DNA from 2 places in the Synechococcus sp. OH20 genome. Region 1 is predicted to be linked to the other one. Evidence: predicted binding sites of a transcription regulator. Region 1 holds the regulator's gene; the other holds the start of a gene.
What was found. Region 1 encodes HrcA, which represses chaperone genes, less so after heat shock. Its sites were predicted from a motif close to TTAGCACTCNNNNNNNNNGAGTGCTAA; they were not measured.
Positions count from the first base shown of each region.

Region 2: the regulator HrcA is predicted to act here: its motif matches at 5,143-5,169, upstream of groES (co-chaperone GroES).

Region 1 is NZ_JANSIQ010000011.1:160,886-169,248, forward strand. It holds gene NW826_RS02745 (sigma-70 family RNA polymerase sigma factor) at 1-803, shown strand, start outside; gene NW826_RS02750 (VanW family protein) at 812-1,450, shown strand; gene tilS (tRNA lysidine(34) synthetase TilS) at 1,702-2,727, opposite strand; gene hrcA (heat-inducible transcriptional repressor HrcA) at 2,753-3,880, opposite strand; gene NW826_RS02765 (urease subunit gamma) at 4,224-4,526, shown strand; gene NW826_RS02770 (urease subunit beta) at 4,626-4,985, shown strand; gene NW826_RS02775 (hypothetical protein) at 5,114-5,365, shown strand; gene NW826_RS02780 (endonuclease MutS2) at 5,507-7,906, opposite strand; gene NW826_RS02785 (hypothetical protein) at 7,932-8,108, opposite strand; gene NW826_RS02790 (NIL domain-containing protein) at 8,265-8,363, shown strand, end outside.
Region 2 is NZ_JANSIQ010000037.1:136,933-145,295, forward strand. It holds gene NW826_RS08700 (SH3 domain-containing protein) at 1-1,901, shown strand, start outside; gene NW826_RS08705 (DUF429 domain-containing protein) at 1,944-2,729, opposite strand; gene groL (chaperonin GroEL) at 3,013-4,647, opposite strand; gene groES (co-chaperone GroES) at 4,746-5,057, opposite strand; gene NW826_RS08720 (PhzF family phenazine biosynthesis protein) at 5,306-6,118, shown strand; gene NW826_RS08725 (apocytochrome f) at 6,174-7,157, opposite strand; gene NW826_RS08730 (cytochrome b6-f complex iron-sulfur subunit) at 7,408-7,926, opposite strand; gene NW826_RS08735 (DUF3067 family protein) at 8,080-8,363, shown strand, end outside.

The sequences.
Region 1 (8,363 bases):
AATCGCTCTCCTTGGAGTTAAGTTCTGGGTCTGAAGCCGCCTCGCCCCCTTCATCAGAAGCACAGGAAGAACTGGCCGGCTATCTGCTGGGGGACTTGTCTCCTGAACAGGCAAGCGCCCTGGAGGCACGCCTAACCCAAGACCCGCGGTTGCTGGCAGAGTTGCAGGCCCTGCAAGAAACCCTGCATCTGCTGCCCTATGGGTTGCCAGGGGTGATTCCGCCGGCCAGCTTGCGGGGCAAGGTGATGGCAGAGGCGGGCATTGAGGAGGCGCTGACCCCTCTTCAGCCGGCACTGTCCTCTCTGGGGTTCGGTCGCCTCACGGCTGAGTGGCGCTGGGTAGGGAGCTTGGCGGCAGGGGCCTTGGCTTTGCTGGTTTTCGACAACTGGCGACTGCGACAGGCGCTGCAACTGGCCCGGCTAGAATCGGTGCAGACATTGTCCCATCTCTTGCAACAGCCGGGATCCCGTCTGGTGAACTTGCAGGGAGAGGTGGGGTCGGCCAACCTGCTGTTGCGCCCAGGAGAGTGGCAGGAGGTGGTCTTGGCGGCAAGGGATCTGCCCCAACCGGCCCCTGGAGAGCGTTACCACCTCTGGCTCAAGCTGGACGACGGCGAGATCCTCCACTGCGGCACCTTTCAGGTGGATGCCCAGGGATCCGCACTTGTGGCCTTGCGCCCGCCACACCCGCTGCCAGAGGGCGCTCGCCCCCAAGAGGTGCTGGTTACGGCCCAAGCCGCTGCCGTCCCTCGCCAACCCCAGGGTGAGGTTCTCTTGAAAGCCAAGGTGTCTTGGGAAAAGTGAAAGGGAAGATGCGGGGATTGGCTTTGTCGGTGGGGTTGGCCCTGCTGGCTCTGTGGTGGACGGATCCCACCCCAACCACCCTGAGCCGATACACCACTTCCTTGCAGGAGCGCACTCCCTCGCAGCTCCACAACATTCGCCAGGCTGCCCAAAGCCTGGATGGGGTTTACATTCAGCCAAGGGCAGTTTTTTCTTTCAACCAGGTGGTAGGGCCGCGCACCCTCGAGCGGGGCTATCTGCCTGCGCCGGTATTCATGGTGGCCGAAACCCTGGATTCGGTTGGGGGCGGGATCTGTCAAGTCTCCTCCAGCCTATACAACGCTGCTCTGCTGGCGGGGCTGGAAGTGGTGGAAAGGCACCCCCATTACCGCCCCGTGGAGTCGGTGCCCCCCGGCCTGGATGCCACCGTTTGGTACGGCTTGGCCGACCTCAAGCTGCGCAACCCCTTCCCTTGGCCGGTGCGCCTGCGCCTTCAGATCCGCGGCCAAAATCTCATCGTGTCGGTGCTGGGACGGGGATCCCGCCACGCCCTCCAGATCTCCCCCATCCGCGTGGAGCAGCAGCGGCTGGATCCCCAGCATTTGCAGGTGAGCGTCTATCGCGGCAACAAGCTCCTCTCCCAGGATCGCTATGTCCTGGATCCCTAGAAAGACCGTCTTAGCCCACCCCTCAGGAGCCCATCCCAGGCCACCTCAACAGCAGCACCGGGATCCTTGTAAAGCTTTATACCCAAAATTCAGCGACAGGGTCGGCGACAACCCTCAAGCCCTGATTCTTCCGTTGACCCGGTCGATCCCTTGCTGGGCAAGGGTTTCAGGCCCCTCGGCGACAAAAAGTGAGGGGAAATTACAGCCCAAAACGAGACCCTGTCGATCTGGGCCCCTGGATTGGGTAAGGGCTATAGTCGGGGAGAGTTGCTTCCTTTCGGGGAAGTGGAATTAATGGAAACAAAACAAATGTGATCCTCTTTCACTTCTAGCCAGCTCCCACCTGGATAGTCGGGGCTGCGGCTGCCGCGGCCTGCTTTTAAGAGCTGGATCCCGGCTTCCACCTGATCAAAGGTGGGGTGGTGGGGCAGCACCAGGGACAAAAATCGGAACATCACCTGTCGCTGCAGGGCTAAGGGGGCGGCCCGCAAGGGATCCCGTCGCAGCCCTGGCAAAGTGGGCTCATACACCTGCGCCCAGAGCTGATCTGCCTGGGCTACCACCAGCTCGTGTTCTGCTTGTAGCAGCGTGGCAGCTCGGTTCAGAGCCACTTCCAGTTGGGGGTTAAAGTGTTGCTTCAGGTAGGGCATCACCTCTAGGCGGAGGCGGTTGCGGCCATGGGCCAGATCTTGGTTGCTGCGATCCGGCCAGACCGGCAACTGGTGCTGCCGGCAAAATTGCTCGGTTTCCCAACGAAAAAGTCCCAGCAGGGGGCGCACCAACCGGGCAGAGGTGGGATCCCACTCGTCCAGGCGGCGCTGCCAATCTAGGCTGCTCAGCCCGGCGGCTCCTGTCCCCCGCAGCAAATTCCACAACAACGTCTCTGCGCGATCGCTGGCCGTATGCCCCATCACCACGGCGCTGCACTCCCAAATGCGGGCCCATTTGTCCAACTGTTGGTAGCGCCAAGCCCTGGCCCCTGCCTCATCTCGGCGGATGGGATCCGCAGTTGCAACGGCATGGATTAGCCCCTGCTGCTGCAGCCATCGCTGCAAAAAGCGGGCACACTCCGTTTCGTCCGCCGACCAACGGTGATCACAATGCAGGACAAACAGCTTCCAGTCCCAGCGAGGCTGCAGATCCCGCAGGATCTGGAGCAGGCAAAAGGAATCTTGACCGCCGGAAAAAGCCACCAGCAAGCGCTCGCCGGGGTGAAGAAGCTGCCGCTGCCGGATGGCGTGTTGTACCCGCAGGTGAAAAGAAGAGAGCCTGGTCACAGCTTGCTATTGCTTCCCTGCCCCCCTAAGCAAGAGCCCGAGTCAGGTGAGAGGCCACCGCCTGCACAGCCGCAATGCTGCGCTCGTAGGCCATTCGGGTCGGCCCCAGCAAGGTGACAGTACCCAGAGGAGCCGAGCGGCGGTGGTAAGTGGCAGCGATAACCGTACAGTGGTGCAAAGACTCCAGCGGGTTCTCGCTGCCAATGTAGATGATCACCGGGATATTGCGGTCGGGCTGTCCTGAATCGTTCCCCCTTGAGCCCCCATCGGCCAAATGGAGCCCAATCATTCCCTGGAGTTGCTCCGCCCCTTCCTCGATCAACTGCATCACCGCCTGCACCTGCCGGGCTTGGGAAAACTCCGGTTGACGCATCAGCTCTGTCATGCCGGCACTGAACACCTGCCCGAGAGATGGCCGCAGATAGCGTTGTACCACCGAGCGCAGCAGTTGCTGCAGCCAATGGCTGTAGGCGCGAAACTCTTCATCCAGCTTCAGCCAGCTCAAATCCTGCAACTCGGCAAAAGTCTTGCCCCGCAGCTTCAGGGTGAGGAAGTTGCTGAGCAATCGCAATTCATCTTCCAGATCCTCTTGGCAGTCGCTGGGCCACTCGGGTGGGCTGACCAAGGCCGAATGGGTTTGATAAGAATCGGTAACCACCAACACCATCACCCGCCCTGGCGCCACCGACACCAACTGCACGTGGTGAATGGCCACCACCGGCCCCTGGGGTGGGGTGATCAGAGCAATGCAGCCGCTCAGATGGGCCAAAAGCTGGGCCACCCTCTGGAGAAGACTGTCCAGGTCGTCGCCCAGCTCGCGGCCAAGCTGATCCAGCAACTGCTGCAGAGCAGGATGGGGATCCGGCTGAGGAGCATCGCAGGGGATCCCATCCATGTTGGCAGAGGTCAACAGATCGTTTACATAGACCCGATAGCCAAAGTCGGAAGGAACCCGACCGGCGGAGGTGTGGGGCTGAAACAGTAACCCAACCTGCTCAAGGGTGGCCAAGTCGTTACGAATGGTGGCCGTGCTCACCCCAAAGTTATAGGACTGAGCCAAGGTTTTGGAACCGACAGGTTCAGCCGTCGCAATGTAGCTGCGCACCGTCGCCCAGAGAATCTTGCGCTGTCTGGGAGTCAGTTCGAGTTTCATAGCTCATCAAAAGAACCTAGTCAATCCATATCAAAGGAAACTGCTAAACAAAGCCGGTAAATTGCTCCAAGATAAACCAACTCAGGGCCGAGATACAAATCTAAACAAACCTTGACGACTACTACACCTATTTATCTATTGTTACTCTTTCAGGAGAGGCTGCCCAGGAAGGAAGATGCAACATCGGGTACCGAGACCGTCAGTGCTGGAGAAGGGCGGGTGGTTCCTCATACAACTTGGGAGCCTCTTGTTGGCCCAGAGGTGGTACAAGTTAAATCAACTCTAGGCTAACGTGGCGCCCTGCCGTCTCTTCTGTATCGTTTTGTATCTTTGAGGTGACCTCATGTACCTGTCTCCCCAGGAGAAAGACAAGTTGTTGATCTACCTGGCGGCCCAGTTGGCTCGGGATCGGCGGCAACGAGGCCTCAAACTCAACTACCCCGAGGCGGTGGCCTACCTGAGCGCAGCCGTTTTGGAGGGGGCACGGGAAGGGAAAACGGTTGCCCAGTTGATGAGCGAGGGGCTAACCTGGCTGAGCCGAGAGGACGTGATGCCTGGGATCCCGGAGATGATCCCGGAAATTCAAGTGGAAGCCACCTTCCCCGACGGAACCAAGCTGGTGACCCTGCACCACCCCATTCGCTAGCTGCTTTCTAAGGATCCCCCAACGACTCACAGACTTCAGGAGGTTGCCACCATGGCTCGCCAACCCAAAACCCCGCCTGCTGCGGACCCTGCACCGGTTCTGATCCCGGGGGAGCTGCTGCTGGCAGAGGATCCCATCCAAGCCAATGTCGGACGGGCCAGCGTGACCCTGGAGGTGACCAACCGAGGGGATCGGCCCATTCAGGTGGGATCCCATTTTCACTTTTTCGAGGTGAACCGGGCTCTGGTGTTCGATCGCGCCGCCAGCTTTGGCATGCGCCTCAACATTCCTTCCGGCCAAGCGGTGCGCTTTGAGCCGGGGCAAACCCATCGGGTGACGCTGGTGGCTTTGGGAGGCAAGGGGCTGGTGCACGGCTTCAATCGGCTCACAGAAGGTACGGTAAGCTCTGCTGCCCAAAAGCGGCTGGCTCTGGCGCGGTTGCAGGCGTGGCTGGGCTAGGCCTGGACATAACGCCCCCCGAAGTATGCAGCTTTGGGCATCTGGGCTGAGGCTTGGCCATATCCCCACCTCGCCTCAGATCCAGGAGAGTAGGGCTATCCAATTCTTCCGTTTCTAGGAGCCGGCCAATGTCGGAGCGCGAGACCGTCTGGTGGATGTGGGTGCAAGGCTTGGGGCTCAATCTTTCGGGGTTGGCGCTGCTGGCTGCAGCAGGCGCTGCCTTTGGCCCTCTCAGTTGGACAAGTATGACGGTGGCGGTGATGTTGAAGCTCATCGGGGATAGCCAACTGCTGCGGGGCTACTGGCTTTGGCAAAGCCGGCGGCAACAGGTGGGATCCCAGCCCGTCGGCTCGGCAGCAGCGCTCCAAAGTCAAGTTTGAACGGTTACCAAACAGCCTGGTCGTGGATCTTCAGCTCCCCTCTCCCCCTGAGGGAGAGGGGGCGGGGAGCGCTTGGGCCGGCGGCAAAGTGTCTTAACCTTGTGGGAAACGACCGTAAGTGAGTTTGAAACAGCCCAACCCTCACCGCAAGTGGGCCACGGTCGCGCCGGTGCCGCCGTCTTGGGGATCCGCTGGGGCAAACCTCTGGACGCGGGGGTGATTTTGTAAGTAAGCTTGTACGCCGGCCCGCAAGCGCCCGGTGCCGTGGCCGTGGATGATCCAGACAGGGCCGGGGGGAGCTTGGGCAAAGTGCTGTTCCAGAATGGCCTCGGCATCGGCCACGGTTTTCCCCCGCAGATCGAGGGTGTTCTGGCTGGTGCGCAGGTTGAGGGGAGCGGTGGCTGCTGGGGCGGGAGGTGGGGCCTTGGGGCGTTGGCGCTGCTGGGCCTGCTGCTCGTCAATGGGATCCAACTGCTCCCGCGGCACCGTGAATTTGAGGATGCCGCTGCGCACCACATACACATCCCCTGTGACGGCGATCACCTCTCCCGTCTGCCCCAGGCCTCTCAGCCGCACCCGATCCCCCACCTCTGGCACAAACTCCCTATCCGCAGGCGGCGGCGAGGGAGAGTAGCGCTGCTGGATTTGCGCCAGCTCGGCCGTGATGCGCTGGGGATCCTCTCCCTGCTGCAATTTGCGGATGGCGGCGGCCACTTCCTGACGGGCGGCAGCCAACAGGGCTTGCAGACCTTGGTTTTGCTTGTGCTCCAGTTGGGCTTCCCGCTCGGCCATTTGGCGGCTGCGCTGCTGCATTTGCTGATATAAGCTCTCCAGCTCTCGATGCAGGGCTCCCACCTGGGCTGCCCGCGCTTCCAATTGGGCCCGCTGCGCTTCCAGCCCGGCAATCACCTGATCCACCTGGCTTTCTCCCTGCAGGTGCTGCTGGGCCCGTTGCAGGATCTCGGGATCCAGGTGCAGCCGTCGGGCGATGGCCAAGGCATTGGAGCGACCGGGGATCCCCCACAACAGGCGATAGGTGGGGGCCAGGGTGGTCTCGTCAAACTCCACCGAAGCATTTTCAAAGCCGGGATGTTGGTACTTCAGGGCCTTCAGCTCGCCGTAGTGGGTGGTGGCCAAGGTGAGCAACGCCTTTTCCGAGAGATACTCCAACAGCCCAGCCGCCAGGGCGGCGCCTTCTGTGGGATCCGTGCCCGCCCCCACCTCATCCAGCAGGACAAGGGCCGGCGCCGGGTCGGACTGCAGAACCCGCACCATGCGGCTGATGCGGTGGATGTGCCCCGAAAAGGTGGAGAGATTTTGTTGCAGGGATTGCTCGTCGCCGATGTCGGCATAAACGCCATCGAACCAGGGCAGTTGGGGCGGATCCTGAGCCGGCAGGAAGATCCCCGCCTTGGCCATCAGCGCCAACAGCCCCAAGGTTTTCAAGGCAACGGTTTTGCCGCCGGTGTTGGGGCCGGTGATAACCACGACACGAATGGACTCCGAGAGGGTGAAGTCGATGGGGATCACCTCCGCGCCCTGGCCTTCTGCGCGGCACTGCCACAACAGCAGAGGGTGGCGGGCCTGCCGCAGGCGCAGTCCTGCCGAGACAAACTGGGGGCGATGGCCGTCCAGCCAGAGACTGTAGCGGCCACGGGCCAAGGCCACATCCAGCCCCACCATCACCGCCTGCAGATGCTCCAAATCCTCGGCAACAGATCCCACCTGGGCCGAGAGGGCGGCCAAGATCCGCTCTTCCTCTGCCTGAATCTGAGCTTGGGTTTCCCGCAAGCGGTTGCCCAGTTCCACCACCGCATAGGGCTCCACATAGAGGGTGGCCCCGCTGGCAGAGCTGTCGTGCACAATGCCGCGGATGAGATCCCGCTGGGCGGCCTTCACCATCAGCACAAACCGCCCCTGCCGCTGGCCGATCAGGGTATCCTGTAGCGCCTGGGGGTACTGGCTCATCAACTGTTGCAGGCGCTCTTGGATCTGGCTGCGTTGCTGCCGTTGCTGCCGGCGCAGATCGGCAAGGACGGGGCTGGCACTGTCCCGCACCTCGCCCTGCTCCTCCAGACAGCGAAAGATCTCCTGCTCCAGCTCCGGGTAGGTGCGTAGGTCACTCACCCAAGCCTGCAGGCGTGGCAGACAGTCCTGGTCATCGATCAGACGGCGGATGCGGCGGGCGGATCCTAGAGTTGTAGCAACCTGCACCAGCTCTTCCCCGCTCAGGATCCCTCCCCGTTCGGCTCGTTCCAAGGCCGGCAGCAAGTTGTGGATCCCTGCCATGGAAACTCCGCCCGCCTGCGAGCGCTCGAGGCGGATCGCCTCTTCAGTCTGCTCAAGATAGGCTTCGCTGTCGGCGCGACTCTGCCAGGGATCCAGCTCCAAGCAGGCGCGGCGGCCCAGCGGCGTGGCGGCAAAGGTGGCCAAGTGCTGACAGAGGCGGGGCCACTCCAGCAGTTCCAAAGTTTCTTGGCGGAGGGAGGAATCAGGCTGAGAAGAGACCGGAAGAGGGCACAAAGGGCTGGCCGTAGGCATTACTGAACCCATTGGCGATTCCAGATCAACGATTCCGGGAAGAACGGAGCTGCAATCGCTTCATCTCTTGCAAAAACTGCCGCTGATAGTTGAGGAAAGCAGTGTGCCACTCGCGGAAGCGACGCTCGCCATCACGCACCAACATCTGCCGATAGTGCTCGGAGTTGAGGCAGGGCTGGGCCGAGTTCATGGGGATCAACAAAAACGCTCTGATCCCATTGTGACAGGCTGCGGGACGCCCTTCACAGCTTCCGTGGGATCCCGCCTCCCTGCTTCTGCCCATGCAGGACGGGAGGATGCCGCCAGCAGCCTGCCATACTGGAAGAGTCACGGCACCTCAGATACTCAGGCCAAACTCGTGCGCAAACGAGTCACCCTAATCTTTCCCCGCCATTTGGTGAATGTCCCCGTCACCTATCGATTGGCCAAAGATTTTGATGTGGCCGCCAATATTGTG
Region 2 (8,363 bases), on a different contig from region 1:
TCGATCCCAAACCGGGCGAGCGCTCTTGGCTGCTGGGGTTTTCGCCGCAGGCCGTGGCAGCTCGCGCTCAGCTTATCCAAGAGGCAGCCTCGGTGTTGCTTAACCCAGAGGCGCGACGAAACTACGACGAACACCTCATGCCGGCGGATCCCACCCTGACGGTGGAAGAGACCCTCTTGCCAGGCGTGCTGTGTTTGTATTGCGAAGCCGGAGACTACCAAGCGGCTTTGGATTTGGCTCAACAGATGTTGGAGCAGGGCCACCCTGCCCGTTCCGATGCCATTTTGGCGCGGGCCATCGCCCGTCTGGAGCTGGGCCGGGAAGCCTGGCAGCAGGGATCCTACGAAGAGGCGGCGCGTTCTTTGCAGGCGGGCCTGGCCGAGCTGGAGGAGTACCAGGCCTTTCCGCAGATGCAAGCAGAGTTCCGCCTTGATCTGGGCAAGCTGCGCCCTTACCGCATTTTGCAACTCCTCAGCCACGAGGCCAATGTTTTCTCCCGAACTGGCCAAGAGGCTGCCGATGCGAACGGGGAGCGACAGCAGGGACTGGCTCTCCTCAAAGCCATGCTGGACGAACGGGGCGGCATCGAGGGGATGGGTCAAGATGGCTCTGGCCTCAGCACCGAGGATTTCCTGCGCTTCATCCAGCGGGTACGTCGCCACCTCACCCTCAAAGAACAGCAGGAGTTGTTTGAGCGGGAGGCTGAGCGTCCCTCGATGGTGGCCGCCTACTTGGCCGTGCAGGTATTGCTGGCAGCAGGGTATCTGGAAAATCGTCCGGCCCTGGTGCGGCGTGCCCGCGGTTACCTGGTTCGCTTGGCGCAACGACAGGATGTGCATCTGGAGCAGGCCATCTGCAGTCTCTTGCTGGGACAAACCGAAGAGGCGCTCGAACATCTGCGCTCCACCCAAGAAGCAGAGGCCTTGCAGTTTATCGAAGAACACTCCGCCGGCTCCCCCGACCATCTGCCGGGTCTGTGCCGCTTCACAGAAAGGTGGTTTCAAGAGGAGGTGTTCCCAGAGTTTCGTGGCCTGGAAACTGCCCAAGCGACTTTGCAAGCCTACTTCGACAACCCCCAAGTCCAAGCCTACCTGGACGAGATGCCCAGCCGCGAAGACCCGCCGGCAGGGATGCTATCTCCGCGAGCCCCCTATCCCCCCCCTCATTTGCCGGCTATGGTGGGTGGCCCGCGACTGCTTGAGCAGACTCAAGAATGGCCTCGCCCACCCTCCCCCTTGCAAGGGGGAGGAACCATGCCCGAACCCCCGCGCCTCTCGGATTTGCCCTCTTACCGGGGCACCCCTAGGCCGGGTGTCTCTGCCCTTGCGGATCCCGCCAGCGGGACGGAGTCCTTTGAGGGGCTCCCTGCTCAGAACCCAGGTTTGCAGGATGGGGAACGTTACCGCCGCAGCCGCCTGGGATCCCGCCGTGGCCGGAGTGAGCGCCCTGCCCTTCCCGCCGGCATTCGTTTGGCCGGGGTGGTTGGTGTCGGCATCCTCTCCCTGCTGATCATCTGGCAAATGCTGCGGGGCCTGTTCACGCCACCGCCGGCGCCACCGCTGGAGCAGCCCCAGGTGCAAGTTGAGCAGCCGCCGGTTGCCCTCAGCCGTCCTGATCAGGCAGAGCCCACTCCTGAACCTGAGCCCACCGGCCCTCTGGCCGAGTGGCAAGGAGTCCAACAGGTGCGGGTGATCTCCAACGATGGCATCAACATCCGCCAGCAGCCCAGCCTGAGGGGAGCCATTGTCGGGACAGCCCCCCGCCAAGCTCTGCTGCGGGTGGTAGAAGTGCAAGCCGGCGAAGGACAGGTGCCCGTCTGGTTGCGCGTCGAGCGAGATGGGGCTCCGGGGGGATGGGTCGCTGCCCAATCCGGCTCAACCCGTTTGGTGGAACGGCCCTGAGCTGTCGGCTTTTGCTCTCTTGTTCAGGGGTTCGGCGGCCTATCAGCCCTTTGAGATGGGCAGGGGCGTGAAGATGTGTCCTTCTTGCAGGCTGCCGAAGCTGTGGCAGCGCTCGGATCCCCAGCGAAAGCCGTAGAGGGCGATGTAGGCGCACATCAGGGCATCGATTTGGTCTTCGTAGTTTTTGAGTTGGCGGCCCCTAAGGGATCCCACCTCCACCTGGAGCAGGGTTTCGTGGCCGCGCAGGGCAGGGTCGGCGTTGGTCAGGGAGCGCAGGTGCTGCCGGTAAAGTTGCCAAGCTTGTTCCCGTTCCGGCCAACTGCGTCGAGGGCGGGCCTTGTATTTCAGGGTGCGGCGGAGGCCGAAGAGGCTCACCATGGCGCTGTGGGGGAAGACTTCGGTGATCTGGCGGGCCAAGGATCCCCGCTCGATGCTGGCCTGCTCCCGAAAGCCATGGCGGGAGAGGGCTTGCACCAGAGCTTCCCCTCGCACTTGGCCGTTTTTTTCTAAGAGCCGGCGGTTGGCCGGGTGGGCGCCGGCGGCGTAGGCGCGAAATACTCGGTTCAACTCGGCTTCGGCCCGCCGCTGGCCGCTGAGGTTGGGGACGCGCAAGGGGGCGTCCACCGCCACCAGGCAGGGATCCCCTCCGGCTTGGGCTTGGATGTAGTCCACAATTTCCGGGTCGGTCTGCAGGATGCGACTGTCCAGCAGGCGGCCCGTCAGGTTCTGGGCTTTGGCATCCCCCATTTCGACCTGCAACGTCGCCACCCCAGAGGGGTTGCGGTTTGACCAGGCCAGGTCTAGGCCAATACAGATTAACCGAGCCATACCGCTTTCCCCTTTTCCACACGCTCGATCGAGGATTCCCTCACCCCCAGCCCCTCTCCCTCAGGGAGAGGGGAGTAGGGTTCCCTCGCTGTTCGACTGCCAGTAGCGCCCTCGCACGGCCTCTGTCCAATTTGGAACCGTCCTCTAACATCCACCTCAAAACCTAAGAAGGGATCCCGCTAAGGGGGATCCCGAAAGATCTATTCAAGGCAGTTGACTACAGACTGGCGAGGTAACAAGGTTTCTGCAGCAAGCGAGAACCCGTCTTGCCCTCACCGAACGATTAGTAGTCGTAGTCATTCATGCCGCTGCTGCTGCCTGCCGGCGTGTTGGTTTTGGGCTCCGGCTTGTCCACCACAATCGCTTCGGTGGTGAGCACCATGCTGGCAATCGAGGCGGCGTTTTGCAGGGCAGAGCGAGTGACTTTGGCCGGGTCAACGATACCCGCTTCAAACATGTCCACATAGGCGTCGTTCTGGGCATCGTAACCCACCGTGAAGGGTTTCTCTTTCACCCGCTCCAGCACGATCGAGCCGTTCTGACCAGCATTCTCGGCAATGCGGCGCAGCGGAGCGCCCAGCGCACGGGCAACCAGGTTGGCCCCCACCAGTTCATCGCCGGACAGGTTGGCCTGCGCCCACTCGGTGACCACCGGCATCAGGTGCGCCAGGGTAGTGCCGCCGCCCGGGACGATCCCTTCTTCCACCGCCGCTTTGGTGGCGTTGATGGCGTCCTCCAGGCGCAGCTTGCGATCCTTCATCTCGGTTTCGGTGGCCGCGCCCACTTTGATCACCGCCACACCGCCGGAGAGCTTGGCCAGGCGCTCCTGCAGTTTTTCTTTGTCGTAGGTGGAATCGGTTTCTTCAATTTGGCGACGGATTTGCTCGCAGCGGGCTTTGACGGCCGCTTCGTTGCCTTCCGCCACGATGGTAGTGTGGTCTTTGGTTACCGTGACGCGACGGGCCGAGCCGAAGGAGTCGAGACGGGCGTTCTCCAGCTTCAGGCCGCGTTCTTCGCTGATGACCTCACCGCCGGTGAGGATGGCGATGTCTTCCAGCATGGCCTTGCGGCGATCCCCAAAGCCAGGCGCTTTCACCGCTACCACGCTCAGCACGCCCCGCAGCTTGTTTACCACCAGGGTGGCCAGGGCTTCTTTCTCGATGTCTTCGGCGATGATCAGCAACGGACGACCGGCGCGGGCCACTTGCTCCAGAACCGGCACCAGGTCTTGCACCAGGGTGATTTTCTTATCGGTAATCAGGATGTAGGGGTTTTCCAGAACCGCCTCCATCCGCTCCGTGTCGGTGACGAAGTAGGGAGAGATGTAGCCTTTGTCAAAGCGCATCCCCTCCGTCACTTCCAGCTCGGTGGTCATGGACTTGCCTTCTTCCAGGGAGATCACCCCTTCGCGGCCCACTTTGTCCATGGCCTCGGCAATCATGCGGCCCACTTCCTCATCGTTGCCGGCGGAAATGGACGCTACTTGGGCAATGGCTTTGGAGTCTTCCACTGGGCGGGCATGTTCGGCAATTTTGTCCACTAGGAACTTCACCGCCTTGTCAATGCCGCGCTTGAGGGCAATCGGGTTGGCGCCGGCGGCTACGTTTTTCAGCCCTTCTTTAACCATGGCATGGGCCAAGACGGTGGCGGTGGTGGTGCCGTCACCAGCCGTGTCGTTGGTCTTGGAAGCCGCCTGACGGATCAGGGAGACGCCGGTGTTTTCAATGTGGTCTTCCAGCTCGATTTCTTTGGCGATGGTTACACCATCGTTGATGATTTGGGGCGCGCCAAATTTTTTCTCCAGTACAACGTTGCGCCCTTTGGGGCCAAGAGTAACGGCTACTGCTTCTGCCAATACATCCATGCCGTGCTCAAGGGCGCGACGAGCGTCTTCGCTGAAAATGATCGATTTGGCCATAGTTAACCTCTGACGTACAAACGCCGGTAAGGGTGAAACGAAGACTCAACGGCTCGACTGCTGAATTGCAGTTGAGTTGCTACCGAAGCACTGATGAATTACTGAACAATGGCGAGAATGTCCCGCTCGGCCAGCAGCACATATTCATCGCTGCCCAGCTTCACTTCTGTGCCGGCGTACTTGGAGTAGAGCACTTTATCGCCGGCCTTCAGTTCCATCGGGATCAACTTGCCCTCGTCATTGCGCTTGCCGGGGCCGACAGCGACCACCTCCCCCACTTGGGGTTTTTCTTTGGCGGTATCGGGCAAAAAGATGCCACCCGCCGTTTTTTCGTCCTGCTGGGCAATTTTGACCAGCACGCGGTCGCCCAGCGGCTTCAGGGTAGAGACGTTGAGAGCTACTGCAGCCATGACAATTTTCCTCCGTGATCCGAAAGCACGAAGCTGAAGGGTTTAACCTATGAGTCGAGACCTTAAGCTTGTGCAAATCGAGGTTTTAGCACTCTCGACTTACGAGTGCTAGTTTATCAGCCAACTTTCTGGCCTGACAATAGCCCCTGTGGGCGGGATCCCGCTTTTGGGCAGGTACGGTTGGGTACGGATCTCTCTACTTCTGGGCCTGTTGTGGGATCATGGCCTGAGGGGGGTGGAGCAAGCAGGTGCGGATCCCGTTTTTTCAAGTAGATGCCTTTACAGCGGTGCCTTTTGGGGGCAACCCGGCGGCGGTGTGTTTGCTGCCCCAGGAGCTGCCGGCAGCTTTGATGCAGGCGATTGCGGCGGAGAACAATTTGTCGGAGACGGCTTTTTTGCTGCCCCAGGGATCCCTGGGCGCTGTTCCCCACTATGGGCTGCGCTGGTTTACTCCGACGACGGAAGTGGATCTCTGTGGCCATGCCACCTTGGCCGGTGCCTATGTGCTCTTGACCGAGGTGCACCCGGAAGCTCAGGAGGTGGCCTTTTCCACCCGCAGTGGCCGGTTGTCGGTGCGGCGGCAGGGGGAGCGGCTGGCGATGGATTTTCCCGCCCAGGCTCCCCAGCCCTGGCCGGAAGCGCAAGAGCAGGTGGCAGCGGCTTTGGGGATCCCACCTGTAGATCTGTGCCGCGGAGGCATGGGTATGGCGGTGCTGGCTTCGGCCCAGCAGGTGCAGCAGGTGCAGCCGGATTGGGCCCAGGTTCAGGCGCTCCCCGTTTCTGGCTTGATCGTCACCGCCTCTGGGGAGGATCTGAAGGATGGGCCGGATTTCGTCTGCCGCGTTTTCGCCCCCCAGTTGGGGATCGTGGAGGATCCGGTGACGGGATCTGCCCAGTGTCTTTTGATGCCCTATTGGTCGAGGCGCCTGGGCCGGGCTGAGCTCAAAGCCCGCCAGCTCTCGACGCGGGGAGGCGAGCTGTGGTGCCGCGATCTCGGCCCTCGTGTGGAGATTGCCGGCCAAGCGGTGTTGGTGATTGTGGGAGAGCTGCGGATCCCCTAGAAAAAAGCACCCCGGCTGGTTCCGGGGTGGTGGAAAAAGTATGGGAACGGTTGGGCTAGCCCAAAAGTTCTGCCGCCTGAATGAGTTCCACTTGCTTTTTCTTGAGCACCAGCAGGAGCTGGGTGATGGCCACCGCTGCCAGGAAGGCCACCAGCCATTTCACCCGATCCGGGCTTTGCAACACCAGATCCCGCTCTGCTTGGCCAAAGCCGCCCACGTTGGGGTTGTTGGTGACCGGATCCCCCTCTTGGACGCTGTCGCCCACGTTAACCACCAACTCCGGCCCCGGCGGCACTACCAAGTTTTGGATCCCGTTTTCGGTCTCGAAACTGAGCACCCGCGTGCCCGGCAACTCGTATTCGGGCGGCACCAGGGCGGCCAGCTCAGCTGGCAGGTCGCTGAGATCCGACTCGACGGTGGCAATGCTGGCCAGGCGACCGGTGGCGGGAGCGCGGAAGACGTTGTTGTTGCTGAGGCTGCCGTCGGGGTTGATCTGGCCACGACCGCGGTTGGCGCCGACATAGACCCGATATTTCATGAAGGCCACCGAGGGATCCTCTTTCGGGTCAGGCGCTACCACCGGGAAGACGATTTCCTGGTGTTGCTCGCCGGGCAAAGGGCCCACCAGAAGGATGTTGGGCTTCTCGTCGCTGTAGGGGGTGATGTAGGTCTCGGCGGTTTCCTGCCGCTGTTCCTCGGTCATCTCCTCTTCGGTAGCCAAACGGAAGCCCTCCGGCAACACCACCACAGCACCCACATTCAGCCCGCCTTTGCTGCCATCCCCCAGCACCTGCTGTTTGCTCAGGTCATAAGGGATCCCGACCTTGATGGTGAACACCTGGCCAGGGGTAACCGCCTGCGGCACTTCGGCACGGGCGGGCATGGCGTTCAGGTGGCAGTTGGCGCAGACAATTTTTCCGGTGGCCTCGCGGGGGTTGTCGTAGGCCATCTGGGCGTAATAAGGGTAGGCTGCCGCCGGACGGGATCCCATCCCCAGCAACAGCAGCAGCGCACACACGGCTAAGCAAATTCGCTTCATAAGTCCAGCTCAGAATGGATTGCAATCACAGTTTTGGAACACAATTGGGGAAGAGCGATCTCGATCATTCGCCCCACCTCGCTCGGCAGAAGCTGACCTAACCACAAGCGGCTCACCTCGCCATCGGGATCCTGACTCACCGTTTTAAAAGGACTCCATCCCGCTGGCACGACCGGGAATTCAGTTAACCTCAGTTAACAGTTGAACCCAATTGCCGCCGTAGAGCTGTCGGGATCCCTTGCTCCTTCAGCTAGGCCTCGCGGAAATCGGGGCCTTGCCAGGGGCTGAAGCGAACGTTGTCGCCATCCACTGTGGCGCTCACCAGCTCCAGCGAGCGGGGAGCCGGCCCCCGGATCACCTTGCCGTTGGCCGCGTACTGGGATCCGTGGCAAGGGCACTTAAACAAGTTTTCTCCCACATTCCAGGGCACCACACAGCCGAGGTGGGTGCAAACAGCATTGAGGCCGTAATTGGCCACCGCCCCGTTGTCGATCACGATATAGGTGGGATCCCCCTTTAAGCCTTGGGCCAGCACCCGATCCGTGGCGGCATGGGTGGCCAACAGTTCACTGACGCTGATGGGCTTGCCGAGGGCGTCCTGAGCGATGAGGCCCTCACCCCCTCCCCCGGACGAGGGCGGAATAAAATACTTCACCACTGGGTAGAGGGCGCCCACCACCACCACTCCCACCGAGCCACTGAGCAGGGCATTCAGAAAAACCCGCCGGCTCATGGGGGGGGCTTCAAAGTTGCTAACCGCTTCCGTCATAATGGCAAATGCAGACCTGAGAAGTTTTAACGTTCGTTGACAAGCGACACCATCCTAACCGACCCCTCTGGCCAATATCGTTAAGAAATGCAACGGTGAACCCAAGGCCTTCAGCCTACCCGGCAACATTGAAGCCAGTCTCAAGCCAGTGCGATGACGGGATCCGACTTTCAAGCTTTGCTGCAAGACAAGTGGGGCTGCTCCTACGACGTGCAGTTGCGGCGTATCCAGCAAAAGGTGGTGTTGCTGGTGATGTGGCGCTACCTGGAGCAGCCCTCTTTTCCCTTGAGCGAGGCCGAGTACCTGGCCCACTTGGAGAAGGTGATGGCCCATTTACAGGCTTGGGGGGTGTGGGAAACCGTGCGCCGCGAAATCGAAGCCACCCGTCAGAGGCCTCGCATGGGCAAAGCGGTGGCCATTCCTCTAGATTTGCAAAA